Regions from separate parts of the Kosakonia cowanii JCM 10956 genome, predicted to be linked through region 3. Evidence: predicted binding sites of a transcription regulator. Region 3 holds the regulator's gene; each other region holds the start of a gene.
The links. Region 3 encodes sigma-54, which starts transcription at its own class of promoters, with help from an activator protein. Its sites were predicted from a motif close to GTTGGCACANNTTTCGCTNT; they were not measured.
Positions count from the first base shown of each region.

Region 1: the regulator sigma-54 is predicted to act here: its motif matches at 2,678-2,697, upstream of glnA (glutamate--ammonia ligase).
Region 2: the regulator sigma-54 is predicted to act here: its motif matches at 3,625-3,644, upstream of BWI95_RS10265 (gamma-glutamyltransferase family protein).
Region 4: the regulator sigma-54 is predicted to act here: its motif matches at 3,358-3,377, upstream of norV (anaerobic nitric oxide reductase flavorubredoxin).

Region 1 is NZ_CP019445.1:257,881-265,418, forward strand. Features, by position in the region: gene yihX (glucose-1-phosphatase) at 1-442, opposite strand, end outside; gene typA (ribosome-dependent GTPase TypA) at 583-2,406, opposite strand; gene glnA (glutamate--ammonia ligase) at 2,787-4,196, shown strand; gene glnL (nitrogen regulation protein NR(II)) at 4,399-5,448, shown strand; gene glnG (nitrogen regulation protein NR(I)) at 5,457-6,866, shown strand; gene BWI95_RS23190 (YshB family small membrane protein) at 6,962-7,072, shown strand; gene hemN (oxygen-independent coproporphyrinogen III oxidase) at 7,106-7,538, opposite strand, start outside.
Region 2 is NZ_CP019445.1:2,187,390-2,194,927, forward strand. Features, by position in the region: gene hpxZ (oxalurate catabolism protein HpxZ) at 54-437, opposite strand; gene BWI95_RS10255 (AtzE family amidohydrolase) at 434-1,810, opposite strand; gene hpxX (oxalurate catabolism protein HpxX) at 1,807-1,995, opposite strand; gene BWI95_RS10265 (gamma-glutamyltransferase family protein) at 2,005-3,588, opposite strand; gene BWI95_RS10270 (MurR/RpiR family transcriptional regulator) at 3,704-4,543, shown strand; gene BWI95_RS10275 (pyridoxal-phosphate-dependent aminotransferase family protein) at 4,713-5,954, shown strand; gene hpxK (allantoate amidohydrolase) at 5,951-7,213, shown strand.
Region 3 is NZ_CP019445.1:1,597,343-1,604,880, reverse strand. Features, by position in the region: gene mtgA (monofunctional biosynthetic peptidoglycan transglycosylase) at 1-243, shown strand, start outside; gene npr (PTS phosphocarrier protein NPr) at 244-516, opposite strand; gene rapZ (RNase adapter RapZ) at 513-1,367, opposite strand; gene ptsN (PTS IIA-like nitrogen regulatory protein PtsN) at 1,413-1,904, opposite strand; gene hpf (ribosome hibernation promoting factor) at 1,985-2,272, opposite strand; gene rpoN (RNA polymerase factor sigma-54) at 2,295-3,728, opposite strand; gene lptB (LPS export ABC transporter ATP-binding protein) at 3,777-4,502, opposite strand; gene lptA (lipopolysaccharide ABC transporter substrate-binding protein LptA) at 4,509-5,069, opposite strand; gene lptC (LPS export ABC transporter periplasmic protein LptC) at 5,038-5,613, opposite strand; gene kdsC (3-deoxy-manno-octulosonate-8-phosphatase KdsC) at 5,610-6,176, opposite strand; gene kdsD (arabinose-5-phosphate isomerase KdsD) at 6,191-7,177, opposite strand; gene BWI95_RS07380 (calcium/sodium antiporter) at 7,191-7,538, opposite strand, start outside.
Region 4 is NZ_CP019445.1:1,103,522-1,111,059, reverse strand. Features, by position in the region: gene hypF (carbamoyltransferase HypF) at 1-800, shown strand, start outside; gene norW (NADH:flavorubredoxin reductase NorW) at 745-1,878, opposite strand; gene norV (anaerobic nitric oxide reductase flavorubredoxin) at 1,875-3,317, opposite strand; gene norR (nitric oxide reductase transcriptional regulator NorR) at 3,499-5,013, shown strand; gene gutQ (arabinose-5-phosphate isomerase GutQ) at 5,010-5,975, opposite strand; gene srlR (glucitol operon DNA-binding transcriptional repressor SrlR) at 5,968-6,741, opposite strand; gene gutM (transcriptional regulator GutM) at 6,809-7,168, opposite strand; gene BWI95_RS23240 (hypothetical protein) at 7,171-7,314, shown strand; gene srlD (sorbitol-6-phosphate dehydrogenase) at 7,405-7,538, opposite strand, start outside.

The sequences.
Region 1 (7,538 bases), 1.3 Mb from region 3:
GATAAATTCTTGATTCGGGTTTACGCATGCCCATCTCTTGCGAGAGATAGATATGATCGGCGGCGGCGCGGATCTCCGGATACTGTTCCGGCCAGAAGGTCGTATGCAGGCGGTTGGTGTTGGACAGCACCACCACACGATCTCCTTTCGCGCGCAGTTTGTGCATGATATCGATAACGTCCGGGCGTAGCGCGACGAAAACCGCCTGCCAGCCGGTGGAGAATTGCTCATAACTTAACGGCAGCGCCATCTCTTCACACAGGGCTTTGGCGAACTCCTCATCGCTGATCTCCCCGCGTTCATGACGGTGGAAGGCCTCCCCCATGACAAAGTTCTGCTTCAGGGTTGCCAATGGTACGCGGCTGAAATCGCTCCAGGCTCCGAGCACCCGGTTGAAGTCGATATCGACAATCACATTACCTAAATCAAAGATATAGAGCATTTGCCTCTCCTTGCCTGCCATGGAGAGTTAACTGTAGCGGGAAAGTTTCCGCTTGAATAGCGGGCCCTTTCACGCCCGCGATCGCGGGATAAAAAAAGCCGCTGATAATCAGCGGCTTTTGTTGGGCTAAAAGAGGAGAATTACTCTTCTTTTGCACCGCGCATGGCGCGTTTACGGTCGTTCTCAGTCAGATGACGTTTACGGATACGAATGGACTGAGGTGTTACCTCTACCAGTTCGTCATCATCGATGAACTCGAGCGCCTGCTCCAGGGTCATCTTGATCGGCGGAACCAGAACCGTTGCTTCGTCAGTACCGGACGCACGCATGTTGGTCAGTTTCTTACCGGTCAGGCAGTTTACCGTCAGGTCGTTAGAGCGGCTGTGAATACCGATGATCTGGCCTTCATACACTTCCGCACCGTGACCGAGGAACAGCTTACCGCGATCCTGCAGACCGAACAGCGCAAACGCAACCGCTTTACCCTGACCGTTGGAGATCAGCACGCCGTTGTTACGCTGGCCCACTTCGCCCGGACGAATATCGTCGTAGTGGCTGAAGGTGGAGTACAGCAGACCGGTACCAGAGGTCATGGTCATGAACTCTGAACGGAAGCCGATCAGACCGCGGCTTGGGATCACGTAGTCGAGACGTACGCGGCCTTTGCCGTCCGGATTCATGTTTTTCAGATCGCCTTTACGCTCGCCCAGTGCCTGCATGACAGAACCCTGGTGCTGCTCTTCAACGTCCAGCGTTACGTTCTCGAACGGCTCTTGTTTGCGGCCATCGATTTCGCGGAAGATTACTTTCGGACGGGAAACCGCCATTTCGAAACCTTCACGACGCATGTTTTCGATCAGAACAGAGAGGTGCAGCTCACCACGACCAGAAACACGGAACGCATCCGCATCCTGAGTCTCTTCAACGCGCAGCGCAACGTTGTGCACCAGCTCTTTGTTCAGGCGGTCAAGGATCTGACGAGAGGTAACATATTTACCCTCTTTGCCACAGAACGGAGAGGTGTTGACGTTGAAGAACATGGTGACGGTCGGCTCATCAACGGAGAGCGCCGGCAGCGCTTCAACACTCTGCGGATCACAGATGGTGTCGGAGATATTCAGCTCGCCCAGACCGGTGATTGCAATGATGTCGCCCGCTTCAGCCACGTCACTCTCAATACGCTCCAGCCCCAGGTGAGTCAGCACTTTGCCAACTTTACCGTTACGGGTTTTGCCTTCGCTATCGATGATAGTGACCTGCTGGTTCGGCTTCACTTTACCGCGCTTGATACGGCCGATGCCGATTACGCCAACGTAGTTGTTGTAATCGAGCTGGGAAACCTGCATCTGCAGCGTGCCGTCGAGATCGACGTTCGGTGCCGGTACATGTTCAACAATCGCCTGGTACAGCGGGGTCATGTCTTCAGCCATGTTTTCGTGGTCCAGACCCGCGATACCGTTCAGCGCAGAAGCGTAAACGATCGGGAAGTCCAGCTGTTCGTCGGTCGCGTCAAGGTTAACGAACAGGTCGAAGACCTGATCAACAACCCAGTCCGGACGCGCGCCAGGACGGTCAACTTTGTTGATTACCACGATAGGTTTCAGACCATGGGCAAATGCTTTTTTGGTCACGAAGCGCGTTTGCGGCATCGGGCCGTCAAATGCGTCAACCACCAGCAGCACGGAATCGACCATGGACATTACACGCTCAACTTCACCACCGAAGTCGGCGTGCCCTGGGGTATCAACGATGTTGATACGATAATCATTCCATTTGATAGCGGTGTTTTTAGCGAGGATGGTAATCCCACGCTCTTTCTCCAAATCGTTGGAGTCCATCACACGCTCTTGAGTTTCAGCACGTTCGTCGAACGTACCGGATTGCTGCAGCAGCTTGTCAACCAGGGTCGTTTTACCATGGTCAACGTGAGCAATGATGGCGATGTTACGCAGATTTTCGATCACAACTTTGCCTCAGGCATTAGAAATAGCGCGTTATTGTACACGTATTAATCGAAGGACTAAACAGGATCACAAACATACCCTGCAAACAAGTATTGCAGAGTTGCTTTGTGATCGCTTTCACGGAGCGTTAAAAGGGGCAAATAACGAAAATTGCACCAATATGGTGCCCTATGTTTCCATAAAAGCACTATATTGGTGCAAGGTAACCATCATGGTGCAGCCCTTTTGCACTATGCCGAGCATGATAACGCCTTTTTGGGGTGATTTAAAAGTTGGCATAGATTTCGCTTATCCATTGTACGGCAACTACGCCAGATTTACGTAGTAATTAGAAGACCTCGTTACCACGACGACAATGACAATCCCGGGAGAGTTTAAGTATGTCCGCTGAACACGTTTTGACGATGCTGAATGAGCACGAAGTGAAGTTTGTCGATCTGCGCTTCACAGATACCAAAGGTAAAGAACAGCACGTCACGATCCCAGCCCATCAGGTAAACGCTGACTTCTTCGAAGAAGGCAAAATGTTTGATGGTTCTTCGATTGGTGGCTGGAAAGGCATCAACGAATCCGACATGGTGCTGATGCCGGACGCCACTACCGCTGTCATTGACCCGTTCTACGAAGAGTCTACGCTGATTATTCGCTGCGATATCCTCGAGCCAGGCACTATGCAGGGCTACGATCGCGACCCACGCTCCATCGCCAAACGCGCTGAAGAGTACCTGCGCTCCACCGGTCTGGCAGACACCGTGCTGTTCGGGCCAGAGCCGGAATTCTTCCTGTTTGACGACGTGCGTTTCGGCAGCTCCATCTCCGGTTCCAGCGTTGCTATCGACGATATCGAAGGCGCATGGAACACCACCACCAAATATGAAGGTGGTAACAAAGGTCACCGTCCGGCTGTGAAAGGCGGTTACTTCCCGGTTCCGCCGGTAGACTCCTCTCAGGATCTGCGTTCCACCATGTGTCTGGTGATGGAAGAGATGGGCCTGGTTGTCGAAGCGCATCACCACGAAGTGGCGACTGCGGGTCAGAACGAAGTGGCAACCCGCTTCAACACCATGACCAAAAAAGCGGACGAAATTCAGATTTACAAATATGTGGTACATAACGTTGCGCACCGCTTCGGTAAAACCGCGACCTTTATGCCGAAACCGATGTTCGGTGATAACGGTTCCGGTATGCACTGCCACATGTCTCTCTCCAAGAACGGCACCAACCTGTTCTCTGGCGACAAATACGCTGGCCTGTCTGAAATGGCGCTGTACTACATCGGCGGCGTAATCAAACACGCTAAAGCGATCAACGCCCTCTCTAACCCGACCACCAACTCCTACAAGCGTCTGGTCCCGGGTTACGAAGCACCGGTTATGCTGGCCTACTCAGCCCGTAACCGTTCTGCCTCTATCCGTATTCCGGTTGTTGCCTCTCCGAAAGCGCGTCGTATCGAAGTGCGCTTCCCGGATCCGGCTGCGAACCCGTACCTGTGCTTTGCCGCACTGCTGATGGCGGGTCTGGATGGTATTAAGAACAAAATCCACCCGGGCGAAGCAATGGACAAAAACCTGTACGATCTGCCGCCGGAAGAGGCGAAAGAGATCCCACAGGTTGCAGGCTCCCTGGAAGAAGCGCTTAACGCGCTGGACGCTGACCGCGAGTTCCTGACCGCCGGCGGCGTATTCACCGACGACGCTATCGACGCTTACATTGCGCTGCGCATTGAAGAGAACGACCGCGTTCGCATGACGCCGCACCCGGTAGAGTTCGAACTCTATTACAGCGTTTAATTACGTTATTAATACTCAGCCTCTTTCTCGTCACAGGCAGCTGACGGCGAGAAAGAGGCCAGAGAATTTTTTAGTTGCCGTGGAAACTTTGGCCCATCACACGATGGGCTTTTTTCGCCGACAACAACCTGATCTCACGCGCTTTTTCTTTCTATAACGCTATACTGCACAAAATTGGTGCATATCTCCGGGAGACTGCTACATGGCAAGCGGCGCGCTGCCCGATGCTGGGCAGATCCTCAACTCTTTGATCAACAGCATCCTGCTGGTTGATGACGACCTGGCGGTACATTACGCCAACCCCGCAGCACAACAGCTGCTGGCGCAAAGCTCGCGCAAACTGTTCGGCACCCCGCTGCCGGAACTGCTGAGCTACTTCTCCCTCAATATCGACCTGATGCGTGAAAGTTTGCATGCAGGCCAGGGCTTTACCGATAACGAAGTGACGCTGGTCATCGACGGGCGCTCGCATATTCTCTCCCTGACGGCGCAACGCCTGCCGGACGGGCTGGTGCTGCTGGAAATGGCGCCGATGGATAACCAGCGTCGTTTAAGCCAGGAGCAGCTTCAGCATGCTCAACAGGTGGCGGCGCGCGATCTGGTGCGCGGCCTGGCGCATGAGATTAAAAACCCGCTGGGCGGCCTGCGCGGCGCGGCACAGCTTTTGAGTAAAGCCCTGCCCGACCCGTCGCTGCTGGAATACACCAAAGTGATCATTGAGCAGGCCGACCGCCTGCGCAATCTGGTCGATCGCCTGTTAGGGCCACAGCAGCCGGGAATGCACGTTACCGAAAGCATCCATAAAGTGGCCGAGCGCGTGGTGAACCTGGTGTCGATGGAGCTGCCAGCTAACGTCACGTTAATTCGCGATTACGATCCCAGTTTACCGGAGCTGGCGCACGATCCTGACCAGATCGAGCAAGTTTTACTCAATATCGTGCGCAATGCGCTTCAGGCATTAGGGCCGGAGGGCGGCGAAATTATTCTGCGCACCCGCACCGCGTTCCAGTTAACGCTGCACGGTGTGCGTTATCGCCTGGCAGCAAGAATCGATGTGCAGGATAACGGCCCGGGTATACCGCAGCATCTGCAGGACACGCTGTTTTACCCGATGGTCAGCGGCCGCGAAGGCGGCACCGGGCTTGGCTTATCGATTGCACGCAGCCTGATTGATCAACACTCAGGCAAAATTGAATTTACCAGTTGGCCAGGCCATACCGAGTTCTCGGTATTCCTGCCTATTCGGAAGTAGAGGTGTTTATGCAACGAGGGATAGTCTGGATCGTGGATGACGATAGCTCCATCCGTTGGGTGCTTGAACGCGCGCTCACCGGGGCAGGCTTGAGTTGTACAACGTTTGAAAGTGCCATTGAAGTGCTTGATGCGCTGACCACCAAAACGCCGGATGTTCTGCTTTCGGATATCCGTATGCCCGGTATGGACGGGCTGGCACTGTTAAAACAGATTAAGCAGCGCCATCCGATGCTTCCGGTCATCATTATGACTGCCCACTCCGATCTTGATGCGGCGGTAAGCGCTTATCAGCAGGGAGCATTCGACTACCTGCCTAAACCGTTCGATATTGATGAAGCGGTGGCACTGGTTGAGCGCGCTATCAGTCACTACCAGGAGCAGCAGCAGCCGCGCAATGTGCAGGCTCTCGGCCCGACCACCGATATCATTGGCGAAGCGCCGGCGATGCAGGATGTGTTTCGCATTATTGGCCGTCTGTCGCGCTCATCGATCAGCGTATTGATTAACGGCGAGTCCGGCACCGGGAAAGAGCTGGTTGCCCATGCGCTGCATCGCCACAGCCCGCGCGTCAAAGCGCCGTTTATCGCGCTCAATATGGCGGCAATCCCGAAAGATTTGATTGAATCGGAGCTGTTTGGCCACGAAAAAGGGGCTTTTACCGGCGCTAACACCATTCGTCAGGGGCGTTTTGAGCAGGCCGACGGCGGCACGCTGTTTCTTGATGAGATTGGCGATATGCCGCTTGATGTGCAGACGCGTTTGCTGCGCGTGCTCGCCGATGGGCAGTTTTACCGCGTGGGCGGCTATGCGCCGGTGAAAGTCGATGTGCGTATTATTGCGGCGACACACCAGAACCTGGAGCTGCGCGTGCAGGAGGGGAAATTCAGGGAGGATCTGTTCCACCGCCTGAATGTTATCCGTGTGCATCTGCCGCCGCTGCGCGAACGCCGGGAAGATATTCCGCGTCTGGCGCGCCACTTCTTACAGGACGCGGCCCGTGAACTGGGTGTGGAAGCGAAGCTGCTGCACCCGGAAACCGAAGCGGCATTGACCCGTCTGGCATGGCCGGGCAACGTGCGCCAGCTGGAGAACACCTGCCGCTGGTTAACGGTGATGGCGGCAGGGCAGGAAGTGCTGATTCAGGATCTGCCCAGTGAACTGTTTGAAGCTACCGCGCCGGAAAGCCCGTCGCAGAGTTTGCCGGACAGCTGGGCAACGCTGCTCGCGCAGTGGGCCGATCGCGCGCTGCGTTCCGGTCATCAAAACCTGCTCTCTGAAGCGCAACCGGAGATGGAGCGCACCCTGCTGACCACCGCGCTGCGCCACACTCAGGGGCATAAGCAGGAAGCGGCACGCCTGCTTGGCTGGGGGCGCAATACCCTTACGCGTAAGTTAAAAGAGCTGGGAATGGAGTAAACGTAAAGCGCGATCCGCCCGCGAAAAGTGCTGCTATTTTGTGCTTTACTGTTCGTCGCAGTGCAGTATGATCTTGCGCGTTCAGGGGGGTTATCATGCTGGAATCGTTCATTCATCTGGTTACGGCTGGCGCCTCTGCCAGCCATACGCCACAAACGGCTGTCGCAGCGCTGCTGTGTGCAACGCTGGTCGGGCTGTTTAGCTAACGGTTTAACAGGCCTGGTGCTTTTGCAGGCCTGTTAAATCACCCGCGAGAACTGCTGTAGCCGCGCTTTCTGGCGCAGATAGACATCGAAGCACATGCAGATGTTGCGAATCAACAGACGCCCTTTCGCCGTTACCTGAAGCCCCTGCTCATCCCTCTCCACCAGCCCATCTTTGATCAATGGCGCAAGCAGTTGCAGATCTTCAGCAAAGTAGTCCTGGAAATCGAGATCCCACGCGCGCTCAATATCGCTGAATGAGAGACGGAAATTACAGATAAGCCCTTTGATCACATCCCGGCGAATGCAGTCATCGCGGGTCAGCGCAATGCCGCGCCACAGCGCATTTCCCTGCTCATCAACCTGCTGATAGTAGTGTTTGAGCTCTTTCTGGTTTTGCGCATAGCTGTCGCCAATCATGCTGATGGCAGAGACGCCAAGGCCCAGCAGATCGCTGTCGCCCTGAGTG
Region 2 (7,538 bases), 590 kb from region 3:
ATGGCGCTAACGCTTATCCGGCCTACGATGATGGCTGCGGTTTTGTAACACTCTTACTGCATCACACTCACATGGGCGGCGACAATCCGCCATCCGAACGGGAACTTCACCCATGTCTGCATCTGGCGGCCGATGCGCTCGCTGTTTTCGCGGGTAAACTCGGTGCTCGCCACCGCCATCTCATCGCCGAAGGTGGTGATGGTGGTATTACGTAACACCCGCTCTAATCCGGCTGACGGTCGCGCATGGCGAAAATCGCGGATTGCCGCCATGCCGTAAAGGTTCTCCGTCGCCCCGTAGCGCACCGTGCGCCCGTCATCCCAGAACAGCTCATCCAGCACCGCCACATCATTACTGATTAACGCCTGCTCATAACGATAAAACGCCGCTGTCACCTCGTTGAGGATCAGCGGGCGGTCAATATTGTCCCGATTCATGCCCCCTCCTGCGGATAAAGAAGCCCGGCCTGCTCCAGCCGCCATGCTGCCTGTAAACAGCGCGCCTCCTGCCACGGCGCGCCAATAATCTGCACGCCAATCGGCAGCCCGCGCTCACTCTTCAGTGCCACGGTCACCACCGGCAGGCCGAGAAACGAAATCGGCTGCGTCAGCATCCCCATGCTCGCTTTAACCGGCAAGTCACAGCCGTTAATGCGCATTGTCGCGTCCCCGATCTGCGTGGCGCTGCACGGCGTGGCGGGAGCGAGTAGCAGATCGACATCCTTAAACAGCGCCAGCGTCTCATCACGAAACCAGGCCCGGAAGCGCTGCGCCTGCGTATACCACGCCGACGGCGTCATCGCCCCTGCCAGCAGGCGCTCGCGCGAGTTCGGCTCAAACTTATCCGCCGCCGTGCGCAGGGCAGGCAGGTACGCATTTCCCCCTTCGGCAGCGGTCAGCACAAACGCCGCCGAACGCGCCAGCTCCGCCTGCGGCAGCGTCATCGCACGATCCGCAGCTAGTGCTTGTGCCACCTGGCTTAAGGCGCCCCTGGCATCGTTATCGCACCAGGTGGTGAAGAACCCCTCCAGCACCGCGCAGCGCAGCGGATCGTCACGGGTAAGCTGCGTAAGCGCTCGCTCAAGCGGGCGATCCGCTTGGGCGCGATCGTCCGGATCGTGCCCCTGCATGGCGTCATACACCCGCGTCAGATCGTCGACGGTGCGCGCCAGCGGGCCGATATGATCGAGGCTCGGCACAAAGGGGTGGCTGCCGCTGCGCGACAAACGCCCGAAGGTTGGTTTCAGGCCATTCACACCGCAGAGAGAAGCGGGCACGCGGATCGAGCCGTTAGTGTCGGTGCCGAGAGCGAAACTGACCATCCCCGCCGCGACCGCCGCCGCCGAGCCGCCAGAGGAGCCGCCTGCCACGCGGGTGCGATCGCGCGGGTTGCGCGTCGCGCCGTAGTGGCTGTTCTCAGTGGTAAAGCCATAGGCATAGGCGTCCATATTAAGCGCCCCGGCCAGCAGCGCTCCGGCGCGATGGAGCTGGCGCAGGGCAAAGGCATCCTGCGCGGCGGGCGGATCGTTGCTAAACAACTCCGCACCAGCCAGCGTCGTCACGCCTGCAATATCAAACAGGTTTTTCACCGCAAACGGCACCCCCGCCAGCGGCGGCAGCGTCTCGCCCCCGGCGATCTGGCGGTCAATCTGCGCCGCCTCGGCAAGCAGGCGCGGAGCGGTGACTTCAGTAAAGGCATTAATGCCGGGGTTAAGTTGATCGATGCGCGATAACGTCTGCAGCGCCAGTTCGTACGCGCTGAACCACTTCTCGCGCAGCCCGCGCTGAATATCCTCAATCGACAGATTCATAAGCGGTACTCTCCCGCCCCTTCCTGACGAGGGGGCAGGGGAAACTGCATTAACGGCTGCGCCATCGCCGCGATGCGCGCCAGCTGCACCTCAAGCTCCGCACGGCGCGCGTCATCAAGCGGCACGTCAAGTATCTGCTCCACCAGCCGGATCCACGCCGGCCAGTCTGTTGCGTCGTTATTCATCATCGCTCCTTAGAAACCTGCCGCGCTGCCGTTGCTGCGCGGATCAAATGCCCCCTCCAGCATGCCGTTGGCATGGCGCACAATCGCACCGGCATGGCCGGTCGCTTCGCTTAAGCCGGGCAGCCACTCCACTTCATGCCCCATGGCGCGCAGTGCCTGCGCCGTCTCTTCGCTAAAACGGTTCTCCAGCTTCAGGCTGTCGGAGGTCTGCCCCCAGGTGCGCCCGAGCAGCCAGCGCGGGGCGCAGACCGCCTCCTGCAATCCCATTCCCTGCAATACATGTCGGGTAAAGATCGCCGCCTGGGTCTGCGGCTGCCCGTCACCGCCCATCGTGCCGTAGACCATGGTGCGCCCATCATTAAGCCGCGCCGCCGCCGGGTTTAAGGTGTGGAACGGCTGTTTGCCCGGCATCAGCGCCAGCAGATGTTCCGGGTCGAGGCTGAAGGCCGCGCCGCGGTTTTGCAGCAGCACGCCGCTCTCCGGCAGCACTACGCCGCTGCCAAACTCGTGATAGATACTCTGGATAAACGACACCGCCAGCCCGTTTTTATCCACCACGCCCATCCACACCGTATCCCCCGGCCCTTTGCCTGGGCCCCAGGGGGCGGCGCGCTGCTCATCGATGCTGGCGGCGAGCTGTTCCAGCGGTGCCTGCTCCAGCAGGCTCTGCACCGGCAGCGTGACGTGGCGCGGATCGGTGATATAGCGGTCGCGCAGGCCAAAGGCTTTTTTGGTCGCTTCGACAATTCGGTGGATGGTCTGCACTTCACTGGCCTGTTCCATCGCCAGGTGATCGGTAATGCCGAGGATCGCCAGCGACACCAGCCCCTGAGTGGGCGGCGTCATGTTGAACACCTCGCCCTGGCTGTGCGCGAGGCGCAGCGGCACGCGGCGCTGGGCGCGATGAGCGGCGAGATCCTGCGCGGTCACCGGCAGGCCTAAGGCCGCCATTTCAGCGGCGATAATCGTTGCCAGCGGGCCGCGATAAAAACTGCCCAGCCCCTCAGTGGCAAGCCGGGTTAAGGTGCGCGCCAGTTTCGGCTGGCAAAAGCGGCTCCCCGCCAAAGGCGCACTGCCCTCTGGTAAGAAGGTGTCGGCAAAACCGGGGACATCGACCAGCTCAGCGTACTTCGCCTGGGTGGCGCTGGCCTGCGACTGGGTGACGGGAATACCGTCGGCGGCGTAGCGAATGGCATCTGCCAGCAGGCGCGAAAGTGGAAGCTGCCCGCCGCCGAGTGAGGTGGAGAACGTCAGCGCCTCCTCCCAGCCGCTCAATGTGCCGGGCACGGTTAACGCCGCCAGCGGGCCGCGATGGGGAATATGCGCATGCCCGTCATAAAAGGCGGTGGTCGCGTGCTGGCCCGCCGCGCCGCTGGCATCGATCGCCAACGGTTCGCCGTTCGGCGGCACAATCAGCCAGAAGCCGTCGCCGCCAATGCCGTTCATATGCGGGTAGACCACCGCAATGGTGGCCGCCGCCGCGACCATCGCTTCAATGGCGTCACCGCCGTGGCGCAGCACCGAGAGCGCCGACTCGCTGGCAAGGTGGTGGGGCGTTACCGCCATACCGGAGGGGGCCATATTACTCTGCATCGTCACGCTTCCTTTTTTGCGGGTATAGCAGAGTGCTAAGCAAGAGCTGTTCCAGATTGACGCGATACGTTTCACTGTGTCAGCTTTAGCTGAAACAAAAGTTGCAGGAGGCGTTATGCAGCAGCTCGATATGCGCTTACGCGCGTGTTACGACCACCTCTCGCCGCAGGAGCAGCGGGTGGCCGCCTTTATTCTCGATCACTTCGACGACCTGGTGAGCTACAACAGCGCGGAGCTTGCCCGCTTAAGCGGCGTGTCGAAGGCGACCGTCAGCCGCCTGTTTCGCCGACTCGGTTACGACAACTTCAAAGCGATGCGCGATGAGCTGCGCACCCTGCGCCAGAGCGGGATGCCGCTGGCGGAAAGCCGCGAGGCGGTGCAGGGCAACACGCTGCTGGCGCGCCACTATAAGCAGGAGATGGCGAACCTGACCCAGTGGATCAACAGCCTCGATGCGGAGCAGTTTGCCGCCATTATCGCGGCCCTGAGCGCTGCCCGGCGGGTGGTGATCATTGGCTTTCGCAACAGCGCGCCGGTGGCGCTGCATCTGCGCCAGCAGTTATTGCAAAGCCGCGGGCAGGTGGCGGTGATGCCACAGCCTGGGCAGACGCTGGCGGAGGAGATTGTCGATCTCACTGAGGAGGATATGGTGGTAATGGTGGCGTTTCGCCGCCGTCCGCGCGGCGTGCGTCCGCTGCTGGAGACGCTGCAAAGCCGCGGCGTGCCGGTGCTGGTGCTGAGTGAAGCGCAGGCCAGCGGGCTGAAAGCCGTTAGCCGCTGGCATATCGGCCTGCCGCTGGAGAGCGTCTCGGCCTTCGACAGCTACAGCAGCGCCATGAGCCTGGTGAATCTCCTCGCTAACGCGCTGCTGCACACCACGCTTAGCGAAGGGCGGCAGCGCATTCACACTATCGCTGCGCTCTATCAGGATCTCGACGAACTCGAAGCGCGCTGATGCACTTTTTTGGTGCTTTCGCACCACGCTGATGACACCTCGCGGGGCACGCTGTGCCCCCGATTTTGTGGTTTACCCCGCAGTCCCGTCCCCTCCGTCTATGGCACATTAGTTGCAGAAATAGAAAATAAGAACCTTTTGTTTCATTGACCGGATGAAGGACGTGCCAATGTTTGATCTCTCCCACAGTTCACAAATCAACCCGCCTCAACGCCTGCTGATGGGGCCAGGGCCGATCAATGCCGATCCGCGCGTACTGCGCGCAATGGCGAGCCAGCTTATCGGCCAGTACGATCCGGTGATGACCGGCTACATGAATGAGGTAATGGCGCTCTATCGCGGCGTCTTTCGCACCGAAAACCGCTGGACGATGCTGGTGGATGGCACCTCGCGCGCCGGTATTGAGGCGATCCTCGTCTCCGCCATTCGCCCCGGCGACCGCGTGCTGGTGCCGGTGTTTGGCCGCTTCGGTCACCTGCTTTGTGAAATCGCCCGCCGCTGCCGCGCCGAGGTGCATACCATCGAGGTGCCGTGGGGCGAAGTCTTTACGCCGGATCAGATTGAAGAGGCGATCAAGCGCGTTAAGCCGCGCCTGCTGCTGACGGTGCAGGGCGACACCTCGACAACGATGCTGCAACCCCTCGATAAACTGGGCGAGATCTGCCGCCGCCACGATGTGCTGTTTTACACCGATGCCACGGCGTCACTCGGCGGCAACGCGCTGGAGAGCGATGCCTGGGGGCTGGATGCGGTCTCTGCCGGGTTGCAGAAGTGCCTTGGCGGGCCGTCCGGCAGCGCGCCGGTCACCTTAAGCCCGCGCATGGAGGCGGCGATCCGCGCTCGCCGCTGTGTTGAGCAGGGGATCCGCACCGAGGCCCACGAAGATGGCAGCGAGGAGATGATCTACTCCAACTATTTCGATCTCGGCATGGTAATGGATTACTGGGGGCCGGAGCGCCTGAACCACCACACCGAAGCCACCAGCATGCTCTTCGCCGCCCGCGAATGCGCGCGCATTATGCTGGAGGAGGGGATGGATAACCTGATTGCCCGCCACGAACTGCACGGCCGCGCGCTGCTCGCCGGTATCCAGGGAATGGGGCTTGGGGTGTTTGGCGACATCCGCCACAAGATGAATAACGTGCTCGGGGTGGTGATCCCGCCTGAGGTGCACGGTGAAGAGGTGCGCCAGCGCCTGCTGAACGATTTCCATATTGAGATTGGCACCTCCTTCGGCCCGTTGCAGGGCAAGATCTGGCGCATCGGCACCATGGGCTATAACGCGCGCAAAGATTGCGTCCTGCAAACCCTCACCGCGCTGGAAGCGGTGCTCAACCGCCTCGGTTTTCGTACCGTGCAGGGCGCGGCGATGCAGGCAGCCTGGGATGTGTATGAAGGAGCGCGCGCATGATGAATCAGGAGGAGGCCGCCTGCGCCGCCGCTCGGGTAATGGCGCGCTGCGACGCGCTGGCGCAATTAAGCGAAAGCACAGAGGGGCTGACCCGCGTTTATCTCTCGTCGGAGCATTTGCAGGCCAACGCGCTGGTCGCGCAGTGGATGCAGCAGGCGGGCATGAACACCTGGCAGGATGCGGTCGGCAATATCTGCGGGCGCTATGAGGCCGCGCAGCCGGGCGCGCAGGCGCTGCTGCTCGGCTCCCATCTCGACACGGTGCGCAACGCCGGGCGTTACGACGGCATGCTCGGTGTGCTGGCGGCGATTGAAGTGGTCGATGCGCTGAACCGTGCCGGGCTGCGCGGGGCGCAGGCGATTGAGATTATCGGTTTTGCTGATGAGGAGGGGACGCGCTTTAACATCGCCCTGCTTGGCAGTCGCGGGCTGACCGGCAGCTGGCCCGCCTCGTGGCTTGCCTGCGAGGATGCGCAGGGGATAAGCGTTGCGCAGGCGTTAGCCCTTGCCGGGCTGAGCGCCGATGCGATTTTTGCCGCCCAGCGCCCGGCGGCGGATTTCTCGGCCTACCTCGAGTTGCACATTGAGCAGGGGCCGGTGCTGGAGCAGGAGGATCTCGCCCTCGGCGTGGTGAGCGCGATTAATGGCGCGCACCGCCTGCATGCCCGCTTTACCGGCGAAGCGGGCCATGCCGGGACGGTGCCGATGCGCCATCGCCGCGATGCGCTGGCCGCCGCTGCCGAATGGCTGCTGTTTATTGAGCAGACCACCCAGGCCTTCGCGCCGGATATTGTCGCCACCGTTGGTACCTTGCAGTGTGAACCCGGCGCGGTGAACGTGATCCCGGGTGCGGTAAGCCTGACGCTCGATATTCGCAGCCCGCAGGATGAGGCGCGCGACGCGCTGCTGCAACGCTTGCTGGATCAGGCCGGGGAGATCGCGGCGCGGCGCGGCGTGGGTTTTAGCCATGAGATTTTTTATACCATTGCCGCCACGCCCTGCGATGAAGCTCTGCGTGCGCAGTTAAGCGACGCGGTGTGGGAAGTGCAGGGGCGCACGCTGTTGTTGCCGAGCGGTGCCGGGCATGACGCCATCGCCATCGCCGAACGCTGGCCGTCGGCGATGCTCTTTGTGCGCTGTGCGGGAGGCATTAGCCACCATCCGGCGGAGAGCATTGCGGGGGGTGATGTCGCCCAGGCGCTGCGCGCCTTTAGCCTCGCAGTTGGTCAGCTTATTGCACGTCCTTCCGCCATTGCCTGACGGCGGCTGCGCCTTATCAGGCCTACAACACCCGGCTCACACACGCAACACACCCGTAGGCCCGATAATCGCAGCGCCATCGGGCGATACAAACCCCACATCCCTCTCAAGAATCGCACCATCGGATGGTGCATTTGTGAACGTTTTGCTCTTTTTTGGTGCATATGTTGCACAAAAACTGTGCATTCGCCGCTTATCCTCCTCTGAAGCGCTGCTTTTCCCGCCACTGCTGGCAAAAAATAAACATCTTTAAATCAATGTATTAACAAATATTTCAAAAATATAACTGAACCAATGATCTATTGGTTCGCAAATTGCTTAATAA
Region 3 (7,538 bases):
AATATTGCGGAGTTTGGTGACGGCATATTTGGTGTGGAAGAGGCGTCGCAGCGCTATTTTCATAAACCCGCGAGCCGGCTGACGATGTCGGAAGCCGCGCTGCTGGCGGCGGTGCTGCCGAACCCGATTCGTTATAAAGCGGCAGCGCCTTCAGGTTATGTGCGTAACCGTCAGGCGTGGATCATGCGCCAGATGCAACAGCTGGGTGGCGAAGGCTTTTTGCAGAGTAACAACCTGCACTGATTACTCTTCGTCGAACCCGGCGATAAACAGCGCCACCACCGCGGCCAGCGCTTCCTCTTCCTGAGGGCCGCTGGCTTCGACTTCAATCTGTCGGCCTTTGGCGGAATCCAGCATCAGCAGAGCGATCACGCTGCTGGCTTCCGCTTCGGTTCCCTCTTCATTACGCAACAGCACTTCCGCGTCAAAGCCCTGCACCAGTTCAAACAGTTTCATCGCCGGGCGCGCGTGCATGCCCAGCTTATTGGTGATCTCAACGGTTTGTTTTACGGTCATGTTTTGCGTTTTTCCAGCGTACGGTGACGGGACTGCACGTTTTTGCCGCGCGAGCGGAAGTAGTCCGCCAGCTGTTCGGCGATATAAACAGAGCGGTGTTTACCCCCGGTACAGCCGATGGCAACCGTCAGGTAGCTACGGTTGTTGGTCTCCAGCATCGGCAACCACAGTTCGAGGTAACTGCGCGTCTGGTAGATGAAGTTATGCACTTCGGTGTGCCTGTCGAGGAATGCGGCGACGGGCTTATCAAGGCCGGTCATCGGACGCAGCTTCGGATCCCAGTGCGGGTTCGGCAGGAAGCGTACGTCAAAGACGTAATCGGCATCGATTGGAATGCCGTGCTTGAAGCCAAAGGATTCGAAGACCATGGTCAGTTCGCGCTCGCGTTTGCCCAGCAGGCGCGTGCGCAGCATCTCTGCCAGCTCATGCACCGACATCTCTGAGGTATCAACAATCAGATCGGCACGCGAACGCAGCGGCTCAAGCAGATTGCTCTCTTCATCGATGGCGCTCTCCAGCGACAGGTTTTTGCTTGAGAGCGGGTGCAGGCGGCGCGTGTCGCTGTAGCGGCGGATCAGGGTGTTGCGATCCGCATCTAAAAAGAGCAGCTGCGGCGAAAACGCCTCCGGCAGGTTGCTCATCGCCTGCTCAAAGATCTCCGGCGACTCCGGCATGTTGCGCACATCGATACTGACGGCGGCAGAGATCTGGCGATCGGCGAGGGTTTGCGCCAGTTCCGGCAACAGCACAACCGGCAGGTTATCAACACAGTAGAAACCCATATCTTCCAGTGCGCGTAGCGCCACGGATTTCCCTGAACCCGAACGACCACTGACGATCATCAGGACCATGGGTCATTTCTCCTCAGAACGACTGACAAGTATAGTCTTACCCGGTTACGCATCGCCGCGCTCGCCTTCTGTCTGCGTGATGATCTCATAGAGCTCTTCATCACTCTGCGCGCCGCGCAGGCGTCGACAAATGGTTTTATCTGCCAGCCGCTTGGCGACCAGTGAAAGGGTGTGCAGATGCGTTTTGGTTTGATCTGCCGGCACCAGCAGGGCAAAGAGCAGATCGACGGGTTGATTATCGATAGCGTCGAAGGCAATCGGCGTTTCGAGTTGTACAAACACGCCGACGGCGCGCAGTGTATCTTCCTCGAGCTTGCCGTGGGGAATGGCGATACCGTTACCAATGCCGGTACTGCCCATTTTTTCACGCGTAAGAACCGCTTCGAAGACCACCTGCGGCGGCAGACCTAACTGTTTCGCCGCCAGCTCGCTGATAATTTCCAGCGCGCGTTTTTTACTCTGGCAGTGAACGCCGCTACGGGTACATTCCTGGTTAAGCACTGTGCTCAGTTGAAGAGCCGAATCGTTATTCATCATAATTTCACCTAAGCGACGCCGGAGCCAGCACCCAACCGGGTTGCGGTCGGGTGCAACGCGCCAGACGGACGCCCGGACAATTAGTGTTGTTTCAGTTTATCTTTATGCTTCGTGAGCTGCCGCGCCAGTTTATCAATTAAACCGTCAATAGCAGCATACATATCTTGTCCTTCCGCACTGGCATGCAGTTCGCCTCCATTCACATGCAGCGTGGCATCTGAAATGTGCGTCACCTTTTCCACTTTCAACACAACATAAACCTGATTAATCCTGTCGAAATAGTGCTCCAGCTTGGCGAATTTGCTGTTTAAAAACTCGCGCAGGGCATCGGTAATCTCAACGTTTTGTCCGGTGATGTTTAGCTGCATAGTGTCTTCCTTATCGGTTGGGTCACACCAGCTGTTTACGCTGGTTAGACGGCGGAATGGATAAAGATTCTCGATACTTCGCAACGGTTCGCCGCGCGACCATGATTCCCTGATTGGAAAGCAGCGTCGTCAGCTTACTGTCGCTCAGCGGTTTTGCAGGGTTTTCAGCGGCGATCAACTTCTTCACCAGTGCGCGGATGGCCGTGGAGGAGGCTTCGCCGCCGCCTTCGGTATTCACATGGCTAGAGAAGAAATACTTCAGTTCAAAAATGCCGCGAGGACTGTGCAGGTACTTCTGGGTCGTAACACGAGAGATAGTGGACTCGTGCATCTCGACGGCCTGGGCGATATCCGCCAGCACCATCGGTTTCATAAATTCTTCGCCCTGCTCAAAGAACGCCTGCTGCTGCTCGACGATGCAGCGGCTGACGCGCAGCAGCGTGTCATTGCGGCTCTCCAGGCTTTTGATCAACCACTTCGCTTCCTGCAAATTACTGCGAATGAACTGCGTGTCGGCGTCGTTACGCCCGCCGCTGCCCATCGCTGCATACTGCTGGTTGATCTTAAGACGTGGAATGCTGTCGGCGTTAAGCTCTACCGTCCAGCGCCCGTTGTGTTTGCGCACCAGCACATCGGGGATCACATACTCCGGCTCGCTGGTCTGGATCGACTGCCCGGGACGCGGATCGAGGGACTGGATCAGATTGACCGCCTCTTTCAGCACATCCTCTTTCAGGCGCGTCACGCGCATCAGCGAGCGGAAGTCATGATTGGCCAGCAGATCGAGATGATCGCAGATAATAAGCCGGGCCTCTTCACACCACGGTGTCGCTTTGGCGAACTGAGAGAGCTGAACCAGCAGGCAGTCGCGCAGATCGCGCGCCGCAACGCCAACGGGATCAAAACGCTGAACGCGCTTTAGCACCGCTTCGACTTCATCCATGCCGATCTCGTCGTTCCCCATGCTCTCGAGGATCTCCTCAAGCGTCACGGTGAGATAGCCAGTTTCGTCCACGGCATCAACGATCGAGGTCGCAATGGCGCGATCCGTATCGGAGAAGGGGGTCAGCTCTACCTGCCACATCAGGTAATCCTGTAGCGACTGGGTGGTTTCACCCTGGTAGATCGGCAGTTCATCATCAATGTAATCGTTACTGCTGCCTGACGGCGTGCCGGCGGTGTAGATCTCATCCCAGCTGGCATCCAGCGGCAGTTCGTCAGGCATCTCTTTCTGTTCGAGTGCATCCGCGGTGTCCAGGCCATCTTTTTCCTGAACCTGTTCGCTATCCACTTCTTCGTGAAGATCGGTTTGTTCCAGCAGTGGGTTGCTCTCCAGCGCCTGCTGAAGTTCCTGCTGAAGTTCCAACGTGGACAACTGCAAAAGGCGAATGGCCTGTTGCAGTTGCGGCGTCATGGCTAGCTGTTGGCTAAGCCGTAGTTGCAAACCTTGCTTCATATTCAGAGCAGCACTCTCCGACAAAAAATGTCAATAAACCTTACCCTATCAGAGTCTGAAGTCTTCCCCAAGATATACGCGCTTAACATGTTCGTCTTCAAGGATTTGCTGCGGCGTGCCGTGGGCGATGAGATGCCCCTGGCTGACAATATAGGCGCGCTCACATACGGCCAGCGTTTCGCGCACGTTATGGTCGGTAATCAGCACCCCAAGCCCGCTGTCACGCAGATGCTCGATAATGCGTTTGATGTCGATAACCGAGATTGGGTCAACGCCCGCAAAGGGTTCATCGAGCAGGATAAATTTCGGGTTTGCCGCCAGCGCGCGGGCAATCTCGACGCGGCGACGTTCACCGCCGGAGAGCGCCTGGCCCATGCTGTCGCGCAGGTGATCGATATGGAACTCTTCCATCAGCTCGTTGGCGCGATCTTCACGCTGTTCCGTGGTGAGATCGTCACGAATCTGCAGCACTGCCATCAGGTTGTCATAGACGCTGAGGCGACGGAAGATCGAGGCTTCCTGCGGTAAATAGCCGATGCCGCGACGCGCGCGCGCATGCAGCGGCAGCAGGCTGATATCTTCATCATCAATAATGATGTTGCCGGCATCGCGCGCAACAATCCCGACCACCATATAGAAGGTGGTGGTTTTCCCTGCGCCGTTAGGGCCAAGCAAGCCGACGATTTCACCGGAGTTAACGGTCAGACTGACGTCTTCGACCACGCGACGGCCTTTATAAGCCTTGGCGAGATTCTTTGCAGTTAATGTTGCCATAACGGATTAGTTACTCTTCTTTTGCGCCGGGGCCGGGGCGGATTTGTTGCTCTTGTCCTGTAACTGCGACGGTACCAGCACAGTAGTTACGCGCTTACCTTTGTCGCTGAACGCCTGCATCTTCTGCTCTTTCACCAGGTAGGTGATTTTGTCACCAGCAATATTGCTGTCCAACTGCTCGAGATAGGCGTTGCCGGTCAGGATGACGAAATCTTTTTCCAGTTCGTAGTGCATCTGCGAGGCGTGGCCTTTAACCGGCTTGCCGTTGTCCTGCATCTGGTAGAAGGTGGCCGGATTGCCGTAACCGTCGATGATCTCTCTGCCTTGCTGGCCGCCCGGACGGGTGACCACCACCTTATCGGCGTTGATCTTAATCGTCCCCTGCGTCACGACGACATTGCCGGTGAAGGTGACAACATTCCCCTGCATATCCAGCGACTGCTGATCGGAGTCGATGTGGATCGGCTGGTCGGTATCCCCGGTCACAGCGAGCGCCGGAAGCGCGGCAGCGAAGAGCGTACTCGCCAGGAGAAGATTAAGGCTGCGTTTGTTTGTTTTGAATTTCATAGGAGCTTCTAACCTTTTCAATCAGCTCGGCGTTTTTGCTGCGTAAATTGCCGCGCATTTTCAGGCCGGTGGAATTAAATGTTGTTCCGTATAACGTAACCTGATCGTCTGAGAAAACATCCTGGGTGACCAGGTTGATCCGGGCGTTATCCGTGGTGATTCTGCGTAATTGTGCGTCCGCAGTCAGCGCGTTAACTTCGACATGTCCATAGAGGTAAAGCATTTTGTCGTCGGTGAGCTTTGCTTTATCCGACTTGATAGACCAGGTCGGAACTTTGTTCTCATCGAAGGTGGTTAACACCGGTTTGGCAAACCAGCTAACGCTATCGGCGGAGTAGTACTCCACATTCTGCGCGATCAGACGATAGTTCAGCGCGCCTTCCGGGCTGTAAACGACAGTATCCGTATGTTGGCTTTTATAAGTCGGATCTGAATTGTTCGCTGCGCTCTGTTCCGGCGCATCCTGAGTGGTGAAGTTAATACCAATCAGAACCAGTGCGACCAGCGCCAGCAGAATAATGACCCAACGTCTGGTTTTACTCATATTGATTGCCCTTTGGCTTCATCCAGCTTGCCCTGTGCCAGCAGCAGTAAGTCACACACTTCACGCACCGCGCCGCGACCGCCGTTAATCCGCGTCACGTAATCGGCGCGCGCGCTGAGCAGCGGGTGCGCATCTGCAACGGCCACGCTCAGGCCAATCTCCGCCATCACCGGCCAGTCGATCAAATCGTCGCCGATATAGGCGACCTGATCCGCCGTCAAATCGAGGCGGGCAAGTAGTTCACGATAGGCGATCATTTTGTCTGATTGCCCCTGGTAGAGATGGATGATGCCCAGCGTTTCGCAGCGATCTTCTACCAGTTTAGCGTTACGCCCGGTAATGATCGCCATCTCGATACCGGAGGTGAGGCCGCTGCGAATGCCATAACCGTCGCGAACATTGAACGCTTTTAGCTCTTCACCATTATTGCCCATATAGATGAGCCCGTCGGACAGCACGCCATCCACATCGAGGATCAGCAGGCGAATCTTCGCGGCTTTCTCCATGACTTGCGTGCTTACCGGCCCATAGCAGGTAGCAAGCGACGCGCCAGCATTACTCATTCTTGTGTCCTTCTTTACACCACGCCCGCGCGCAGTAAGTCATGCATATGTAACACACCCAGTAACTGCTCACCATCGGCAACCAGTACGCAGGTAATGTGACGGGATTGCATCAGGTTAAGGGCATCGACTGCCAGCGTATTGGGCCGCACGCGCACACCGCCTGGCGTCATCACATCGGCGATGCCAAGGCTGCGCACATCGGCGCCCATATCAAACACGCGACGCAGGTCACCATCGGTAAAGATACCTTCGATCTTCATCAGATCGTCGCAGATCACCGTCATACCTAAATTCTTACGCGTGATCTCCAGTAACGCATCACGCAGGCTGGCTTCTTTGCTGACGTGTGGGATCTCATCCCCGGTGTGCATGATGTCATTCACACGTAGCAGCAGTTTGCGGCCCAGCGCGCCGCCCGGATGGGAGAGGGCAAAATCTTCGGCGGTAAAGCCGCGCGCTTTCAGCAGCGCCACGGCCAGCGCATCGCCCATTACCAGCGCTGCGGTGGTGCTGGAGGTCGGTGCCAGCCCCAGCGGGCAGGCCTCTTTCGGCACTTTTACGCATAAATGGATATCCGCCGCGCGTGCCATGCTGCTCTCAGGGCGGCTGGTCATGCAAATCAGCGCGACCTTGAGGCGCTTGAGCACCGGGATGAGCGCGAGGATCTCGTTGGACTCACCGGAGTTCGACAGCGCAATCACCACATCCTGCGGGCTGACCATACCCAGGTCGCCGTGCGCGGCTTCGCCGGGGTGGACGAAAAAGGCGGGCGTGCCGGTGCTGGCGAAGGTTGCCGCCATTTTCCGGCCGATATGGCCCGATTTGCCCATGCCCATCACCACGACTTTGCCAGCACAATAAGCGATGCTTTCGCATGCGCGGGTGAAATCTTCATTAATGTACTGATCCAGCTGTGCGAGGCCTTCACGTTCAATCGCCAGAACTTCTTTGCCGGCTTGTTGAAAGTCAAAACCCGGCTGCAAATCTATTTGCGACATAGTGCGTATCCGATTATCCCGTCAAAAGCGGCGACAGCCAGTAGAGCATCGCCAGCCATATGATAAACCCACCGAACAACAGCCCCCCGACAGCACGACTGATCTGCTTGCGTCGCCAGCAGATCAGCGCGAAAAGGGCGCTGACCAGCACCATTACCCCGTAATCGCGCGTGAACGCCATCGGGTTAAAGCTGCCTGGCGCAATCAGTGCCGGCAAGCCAAGCACGATCGCGATATTAAAAATGTTGGAGCCGATAAGGTTGCCGATGGCGATATCGTCTTCCCCTTTGCGCGCGCCCGCGATGGCGGTGGCAAGCTCAGGAAGGCCGGTACCGATGGCGATAACCGTCAGGCCGATAGT
Region 4 (7,538 bases), 490 kb from region 3:
GGGATGTGATTGCCATCACCCTTGATGGTATCGGCATGGGTGAGGGCGGTGCGCTGTGGGGCGGGGAGTGTTTGCGGGTTAACTACCGCGACTGCGAGCACCTCGGCGGCCTGCCAGCTGTGGCGCTGCCGGGGGGCGATCTCGCCGCGCGTCAGCCGTGGCGCAACTTGCTGGCGCAGATGCTGGCCTTTGTTGAGAGGTGGCAGGCGTACCCGGAAACGGCGCTTATCCAACAGCAGAACTGGCCGGTGCTGGAGCGAGCAATTGCGCGCGGTATTAACGCACCGCTGGCCTCATCCTGCGGGCGGCTGTTTGACGCGGTGGCCTGCGCGCTCGGCTGCGCGCCAGAGCAGCTTAGCTATGAAGGGGAGGCCGCCTGCCAGCTGGAAGCGCTGGCGGCAAAAGCGGAAAACGTTGAGCACCCGGTAAAGATGCCGCTTTGCGGGAACCGGCTCGATCTGGCAACCTTCTGGCAGACGTGGCTGGGCTGGCAGGCGCTACCCTCCGCGCGGGCGTGGGCATTCCACGATGCGCTGGCGTGCGGCTTTGCCGGGCTTGCGCGCGAGCAGGCCTGCAAGCGCGGCATTACGACGCTGGTGTTCAGCGGCGGCGTGCTGCATAACCGCCTGCTGAAAGCCCGCTTACAGCACTACCTGGTCGATTTCACGCTGCTTTTTCCCCACCAGCTTCCGGCCGGGGATGGCGGCATCGCCTTCGGCCAGGGGCTGGTGGCGGCCGCGCGGGCTATTGCCCCAGCGCCTTCAGCAGCGCAAAGGCCTCTTTCATGCGATCTTCACTGACCACAAACGCGCGCAGCTTATCATCAATGTCGAACCCTTTTGCCACCATGCCTGCGGCATCGGTAGTGATGCGCCAGCGCAGGTCGGCGCGCGAGGTTTCACCCGCCAGGTGCAGCGGCATCAGCGGCGTTTTCACCTTTACCAGCATCGGCGGCAGCGTCAGTTGTGCCGGGCTTCCGGTCAGGTTTTTCGCCAGCGTCATGGCGCTGAGCTGAATGGGTTGCAGGAAGGGCAGTACCTGACCATTAATCTCGGCGCAGTCGCCCAGCGCGAAGAGATGCGGATGGCTGGTTTGCAGCGTTGCGTCGACGACAATCCCGCGGCGGGTCTCCAGCCCGGCAGCTTGCGCCAGTGCGGTGTGCGGCACCAGACCGGTGGCGGCAACCACCACATCGGCATCGACACTGCATTCATCATCCAGCTGCGCCCGCACGCCGCTCTCCCGAGCCTCAAGCCGTGCCAGTTTAGAGGCGAGCAGCAGGCGCACGCCGTTTGCCGTCAGGCAGTGTTGCAGGCGAGCGCTCACCTCCGGCGGCATCAGCGCCGGAAGGATGCTGGCGGCGTTATCCAGCAGGGTGACGGTTTTCCCGGCGCGCTGAAAATCCATCGCTAACTCACAGCCAATCAGCCCGGCACCGACAATCAGCACCCGCTTTGCCGCCCGCAGTTGCTCTTCGCAGGCGTGGTACTCCTGCAAACTGTTGAGCGTCAGCATCATTTCACGCCCCGGCAGCGGCGGCACAAAGGCTTTCGCCCCGGTCGCCAGCACTAACTTATCGTACTGCCAGCTTCTGTCGGCGCTTTTCACCACCTGCGCATGGGGATCGATGGCGGTGACAAAGGTGTAGGGGAAAAGGCGCACGTTGAACTGCTCGGCGAAGTCGCCCGCCGTCTGGCGGATCAGATCCTCAGCGCGCTGCGCCTGGCTTATCACATGGCTCAGTTCCGGCTTGCTGTACTCTTCCATGCCGTCGGCGGCAATCAGCGTCAGCGGCACGTGGCTGTCCAGCTTGCGGATATTTTTCACCAGCGTGCGGGCGGCGAAGCCCGAGCCGATAATCACAATCCCGGCGCTCATTTTGCCTCCACTGCCAGTTCGTCAAATACCTCTTTACCCAGCGAACACTCCGGGCAGAGGAAGGTGTCTGGCACCTCAGACCATGGCGTACCCGGCGCGACATCCTGCATCGGCTCGCCTGTTTGCGGGTCATAAATCCACTGGCAGACGCTGCACTGCATACGCGGGCCGAGATCGGCGGCTGATTCTGCGCAGCCGCTGGCGGCTTGCGCGGCGGGCTGGCTGAGCGGCTCCGGCAGCGGAGCGAGCGCCCACTGGCGGGCGATATCGCGCCCGTGCTGGCGGCAGATCTCCAGCGCGTCGACATCCGGGCGCCATTTCGCTTTCAGGCTAAGGGACATCTCAAACCCGGCATCCTGCAAACGCGTCGAGAGGCGATCGACCGCGCCGCCGCTCCAGCCGTGGGAGCCAAAGGCGCTGGCGCGCTTATTGCGAAAACGCAGGCCGGTGATCTCCTCCACCAGCCCGGCGATCTTCGGCATCATCACGTTGTTCATCGTCGACGTGCCGACCAGCACCCCTTTGGAGCGGAAGACATTGGTGAGCACATCGTTTTTATCGCTGCGCGCAACGTTGAAGATTTTCACCGCCACGCGCGGATCGACTTCGTTGATTCCCTGGGCGATGGCGTCGGCCATCATGCGGGTGTTGTTCGACATAGTGTCGTAGAAAATAGTGATGCGATCTTCCTGATAATCCGCCGCCCATTTCAGATACAGCTCAACGATCTGCGTCGGGTTATCGCGCCACACCACGCCGTGGGAGGTGGCAATCATCTCCACCGGCAGGTTAAAACCGAGGATCTCGGTAATTTTCGGCGTTACCAGCCGGCTAAAGGGGGTGAGGATATTGGCGTAGTAGCGCTGGCACTGCTCAAACAGCTCGGCCTGATCCACCTCATCATTGAACAGATGTTCGTCGCAGTAGTGCTGGCCGAAGGCGTCATTGCTGAACAGCACCGCGTCGCCGGTCAGGTAGGTCATCATGCTGTCGGGCCAGTGCAGCATTGGCGTTTCGACAAAGATCAGCTGTTTGCCGTTGCCGATATCCAGCGTATCGCCGGTTTTCACCACATGGAAATTCCATTCAGGGTGATGATGGTGGCCGTTAATCGAGTCGATAGCGTTATGGGTACAGTAGATTGGCGTATCGGGGATATGCGACATCAGCTCCGTCAGCGCGCCCGCGTGATCCTCTTCGGCGTGGTTAATGACGATGTAGTCGATCATCGCCAGATCGATCTCGCCGCGCAGGTTCTGCACGAACTCGCGGCTGAATTTGTGATCGACGGTATCAATCAGCACGTTTTTGCCCTCGCGGATCAGGTAGCTGTTATAGCTGCTGCCCTTCAGCGTTTTGTATTCGGTGCCGTGAAAATCACGAACTTCCCAGTCGCGTTGTCCAACCCAGTGAATGTTGTTTTTTACATGAATCGCCATGATCGTAATCCTGTGCAGTTTCTCAGTGTGATACATGGCTATATCAAGAGGCGTGCCAGCTTTTTATCATTTTGATATTGATATATTTTTTTAAAATAATCGAAAATTAGAATGTCATTATGACTATGATAAATACAGTCAATATGACACTATGCATTGTCAAAATGACAGTGAGGTCAGAATGAGTTTTTCACTGAATGTGCTGGCGGGCATCGCCATTGAGCTGCAAAGCGGGATCGGTCACGCGGATCGTTTCCAGCGGCTGATTACCACCCTGCGTCAGGTGCTGGCGTGCGATGCCTCGGCGCTGCTGCGCTACGAGGCGCGGCAGTTTATTCCGCTGGCGATCGATGGGCTGGCGCAGGATGTGCTCGGGCGGCGCTTTACCCTTGAAGGCCACCCGCGGCTGGAAGCGATTGCCCGCGCTGGCGATGTGGTGCGCTTTCCCGCCGACAGCGATCTGCCCGATCCCTATGATGGCCTGATCCCCGGCCAGGAGAAACTCAAGGTGCATGCCTGCGTCGGCCTGCCGCTGTTTGCCGGGCAAAACCTGATTGGCGCGTTGACGCTTGATGGCATGTCGCCGGATCAGTTTGACGCCTTCAGCGATGAGGAGCTGCGGCTGGTGGCCGCGCTGGCGGCAGGCGCGCTTAATAACGCGTTGCTGATTGAGGAGCTGGAGCGGCAGAACATGCTGCCCGGTGCGCCCGCGGCGTTTGAACAGGTCGCGCGCAGCGAGATGATCGGCCTGTCGCCGGGGATGGTGCAGCTGAAAAAAGAGATCGCCATCGTTGCGCCTTCGGATCTCAACGTGCTGATTGGCGGCGAAACCGGCACTGGTAAAGAGCTGGTGGCGAAAGCAATCCATGAAGCCTCGCCGCGCGCCGACAAGCCGCTGGTGTATCTCAACTGTGCCGCGCTGCCGGAGAGTGTCGCCGAGAGCGAACTCTTCGGTCATGTGAAAGGGGCCTTTACCGGAGCCATCAGCAACCGCAGCGGCAAGTTTGAAATGGCCGATAACGGCACGCTGTTTCTTGATGAGATTGGCGAGCTTTCGCTGTCGCTACAGGCGAAGCTGCTGCGCGTGTTGCAGTATGGCGATATTCAGCGCGTCGGCGATGACCGCAGCCAGCGTGTTGATGTACGGGTGCTGGCCGCCACCAACCGCGATCTGCGTGAAGAGGTGGTCGCCGGACGGTTTCGCGCCGACCTCTATCACCGCCTGAGCGTCTTCCCCTTACAGGTGCCGCCGCTGCGCGAGCGGGGCGAGGATGTGGTGCTGCTGGCGGGCTATTTTTGCGAGCAGTGCCGCCTGCGTTTTGGTCTCGGGCGCGTGGCGCTAAGCCCTGCTGCGCGCGGGCATTTGCAGCGCTACGGCTGGCCGGGAAACGTGCGCGAGCTGGAGCATGCCATCCACCGCGCGGTGGTGCTGGCGCGCGGTACGCAGCATGCCGGGGATATCGTGCTGGAAGCGCATCACTTTGCCCTGAGCGATGAACCCGTGCCGCCGGCAAAGCCGGTAAGCGTGCCATTAAGCGGGCAAAACCTGCGCGAAGCGACGGAGGCGTTCCAGCGCACACTTATCTCCCGCGCGCTTGAGGAGAGTGGCGGCAAGTGGGCTGCCTGCGCCAGAGCGCTGGAGATGGACGTCGCCAACCTGCACCGGCTGGCGAAGCGTCTTGGGCTGAAGGACTAGAGAATACCGGCCTGGTAAAAGTCCTGCAGGTTGATGGCACCGACCAGTTCACCTGCATCATCTACCACCGGCGCGGCGGCGATTTTGCGCTGCATCAGACGCTCTTTGGCATCCACTGCGCGGCTGCTGGCGTCAAGGGTAATGCCGCCCGGCGTCATCGCCTCGCTGACCACCGCAGTTAACGCTCCGCCCGCCACCAGCCAGCGGCGCAGGTCGCCATCCGTAAACACCCCGTGCACGTGACGCCCGGCGTCGCAGACCGCTACCAGACCCAGCCCGGTGCGGCTCAGCTCCAGCATCGCGTCCATCACGCTGCTGGTCAGCATCACCTGCGGCACCTGGTCCGCTTTGCGCATCAGATGATGCACTTTGTTTAATAGCCGTGCGCCGAGCGCACCCGCCGGATGCGAGCGGGCAAAGTCCTCTTCGTCAAAGCCGCGCGCCTGCATGACTGCAATCGCCAGCGCATCGCCCATCATCAGCGTATTGACGGTGCTGGACGTCGGCGCGAGGTGCATTGGGCAGGCTTCGCGCTCAACGGCGATATCGAGCACCGCGTGGGCGGCAAGCGCCAGCGGCGAACGCGGTTTACCGGTCATCGCCAGCAGCGTGACGGCTTTCTCGTCGAGACGCGGCAGGATCAGATCCAGCTCTTTTGCCGAGCCGGAGTAGGAGATAAACAGCATCACATCGCGGCTCTCGATCATGCCGAGATCGCCGTGCAGCGCCTCTGCCGGGTGGACAAAAAAGGCCGGGGTGCCGGTGCTGGCGAAGGTGGCGGCAATCTTCTTGCCGATATGCCCGGATTTACCGATCCCGGAGACGATCACTTTGCCTTTGCAGTTCAGCACCGTTTCAGCGGCGCGAACGAAATCGTCGCCGAGGCGCTCCGGCAGGCGGCTTGCTTCCTGTAGCTCCAGCAGCAGCGCCTGGCGTGCGGCGTTAATAAAAGAGTCACGCATTTTCTTCTCCGGCAATAATCACATCGATTCCTTTCTCTTCCAGCGCGGCGCGAACGTCCGGCGGGATCCCGGCGTCGGTAATCAGCTTATCGACGCTCTCAAGGCTACAGACAATATTGGGGCTTTTACGACCAAACTTGGAGGAGTCCGCCATCAGGATCACCTCGCGGGCGGCGTTGCACATCGCTTTGCTGACGGTGAAGACCTCGTTAAAGGTGGTCACCCCGGCGTTGAGATCGATGCCGTCGGTGCCCATAAACAGCTTGTCGAAGCTGAACTGCTCAAAGGCGTTCTCCGCCAGCTGGCCGTGGAAGGAGGCCGATTTTTTACGGAATGTGCCGCCTGGCATCAGGATGGTCTGTTCGTTATCCAGCTCTGAAAGGGCGTTGACGATATGCAGGCTGTTGGTCATCACGGTGATGTTATTGAAGTGGCTAAGCAGCGGCACCATTTGCAGCACCGTGCTGCCCGCGTCGAGGATAATCGAGTCGCCGTCGTGGATGTAGCCAACGGCTGCTTCGGCAATCAGCCCTTTCTGCACGGTGTTGATCAACGTTTTGTGATCGATGGGCGGATCGGCCTCGTCTTTATTTAGCACCACCCCGCCGTAGGTGCGGATCACCGCGCCGGACTGCTCCAGCGCGACCAGATCTTTGCGGATGGTTGTGCCGGTGGTATCAAAGTGGTGTGCCAGCTCTTCAACAGAACACTTTCCCTGCTTCTGAAGATGCTCAAGAATTGCCGCCTGACGCTGACGTGGTTTCATAGGCGAAGATATCCTGCGTTACGTTGCGAAATGATAATTTCGCAAGCTATTAGCGTTCACAACGAAATTATCCATGTTTCATTTTAAGCGCCAATGATAGAGCATTCTGACAGCCCGGATCATGGGGAAAGATCACATCGGGCTCTAATTCCTCTCTTTTTACGCCGATTAAGCGCTCAATTTTGCTCGGGCGGGCAAAAACCGTCAGGCCGCGCATCAGCAGCGTGTCGCTGACGCGATCGTGTTGATCGAAGGCCACCGCCAGCACCACGCGCGGTTTAAAGCGCCCGCCCGAGCGACCAACGCCGACGCGCCCGCGCTGGCAGAGCGCGTCGAAAGCTTTGTTGAACTGGCGGATTTGCCAGCCGCCAAGCGCTAACTGGCTGAGCCAGGCGATAACGGCGAGAGTGATAAGGGATGAAACCATCGATGTCTCCTTTGAATGCGATACCGCATAACGGCATCAGGCAGTTGTGCGGGCTGTTTGCCGGATGGCGGCTGGCGCCTTATCCGGCCTACAAAACCGCAGCGCCATCAGGCGTTGGTGCGGGCTGTTTGCCGGATGGCGGCTGACGCCTTATCCGGCCTACAAAACCCAGGTCTACATAAATCACTGAACCCGTAGGCCTGATAAGCGCAGCGCCATCAGGCGTTGGGGCCGAATCAGAACATCACCTGACCGCCGGTGACGTTGATTGACTGGCCGGTACAGTAGGAGGCTTTCGGGCTGGCGTAAAACATCAGCACGTTCAGCACATCCTGATAATCGCAGCCGCGCTTCAGCGGCACTTTATCAA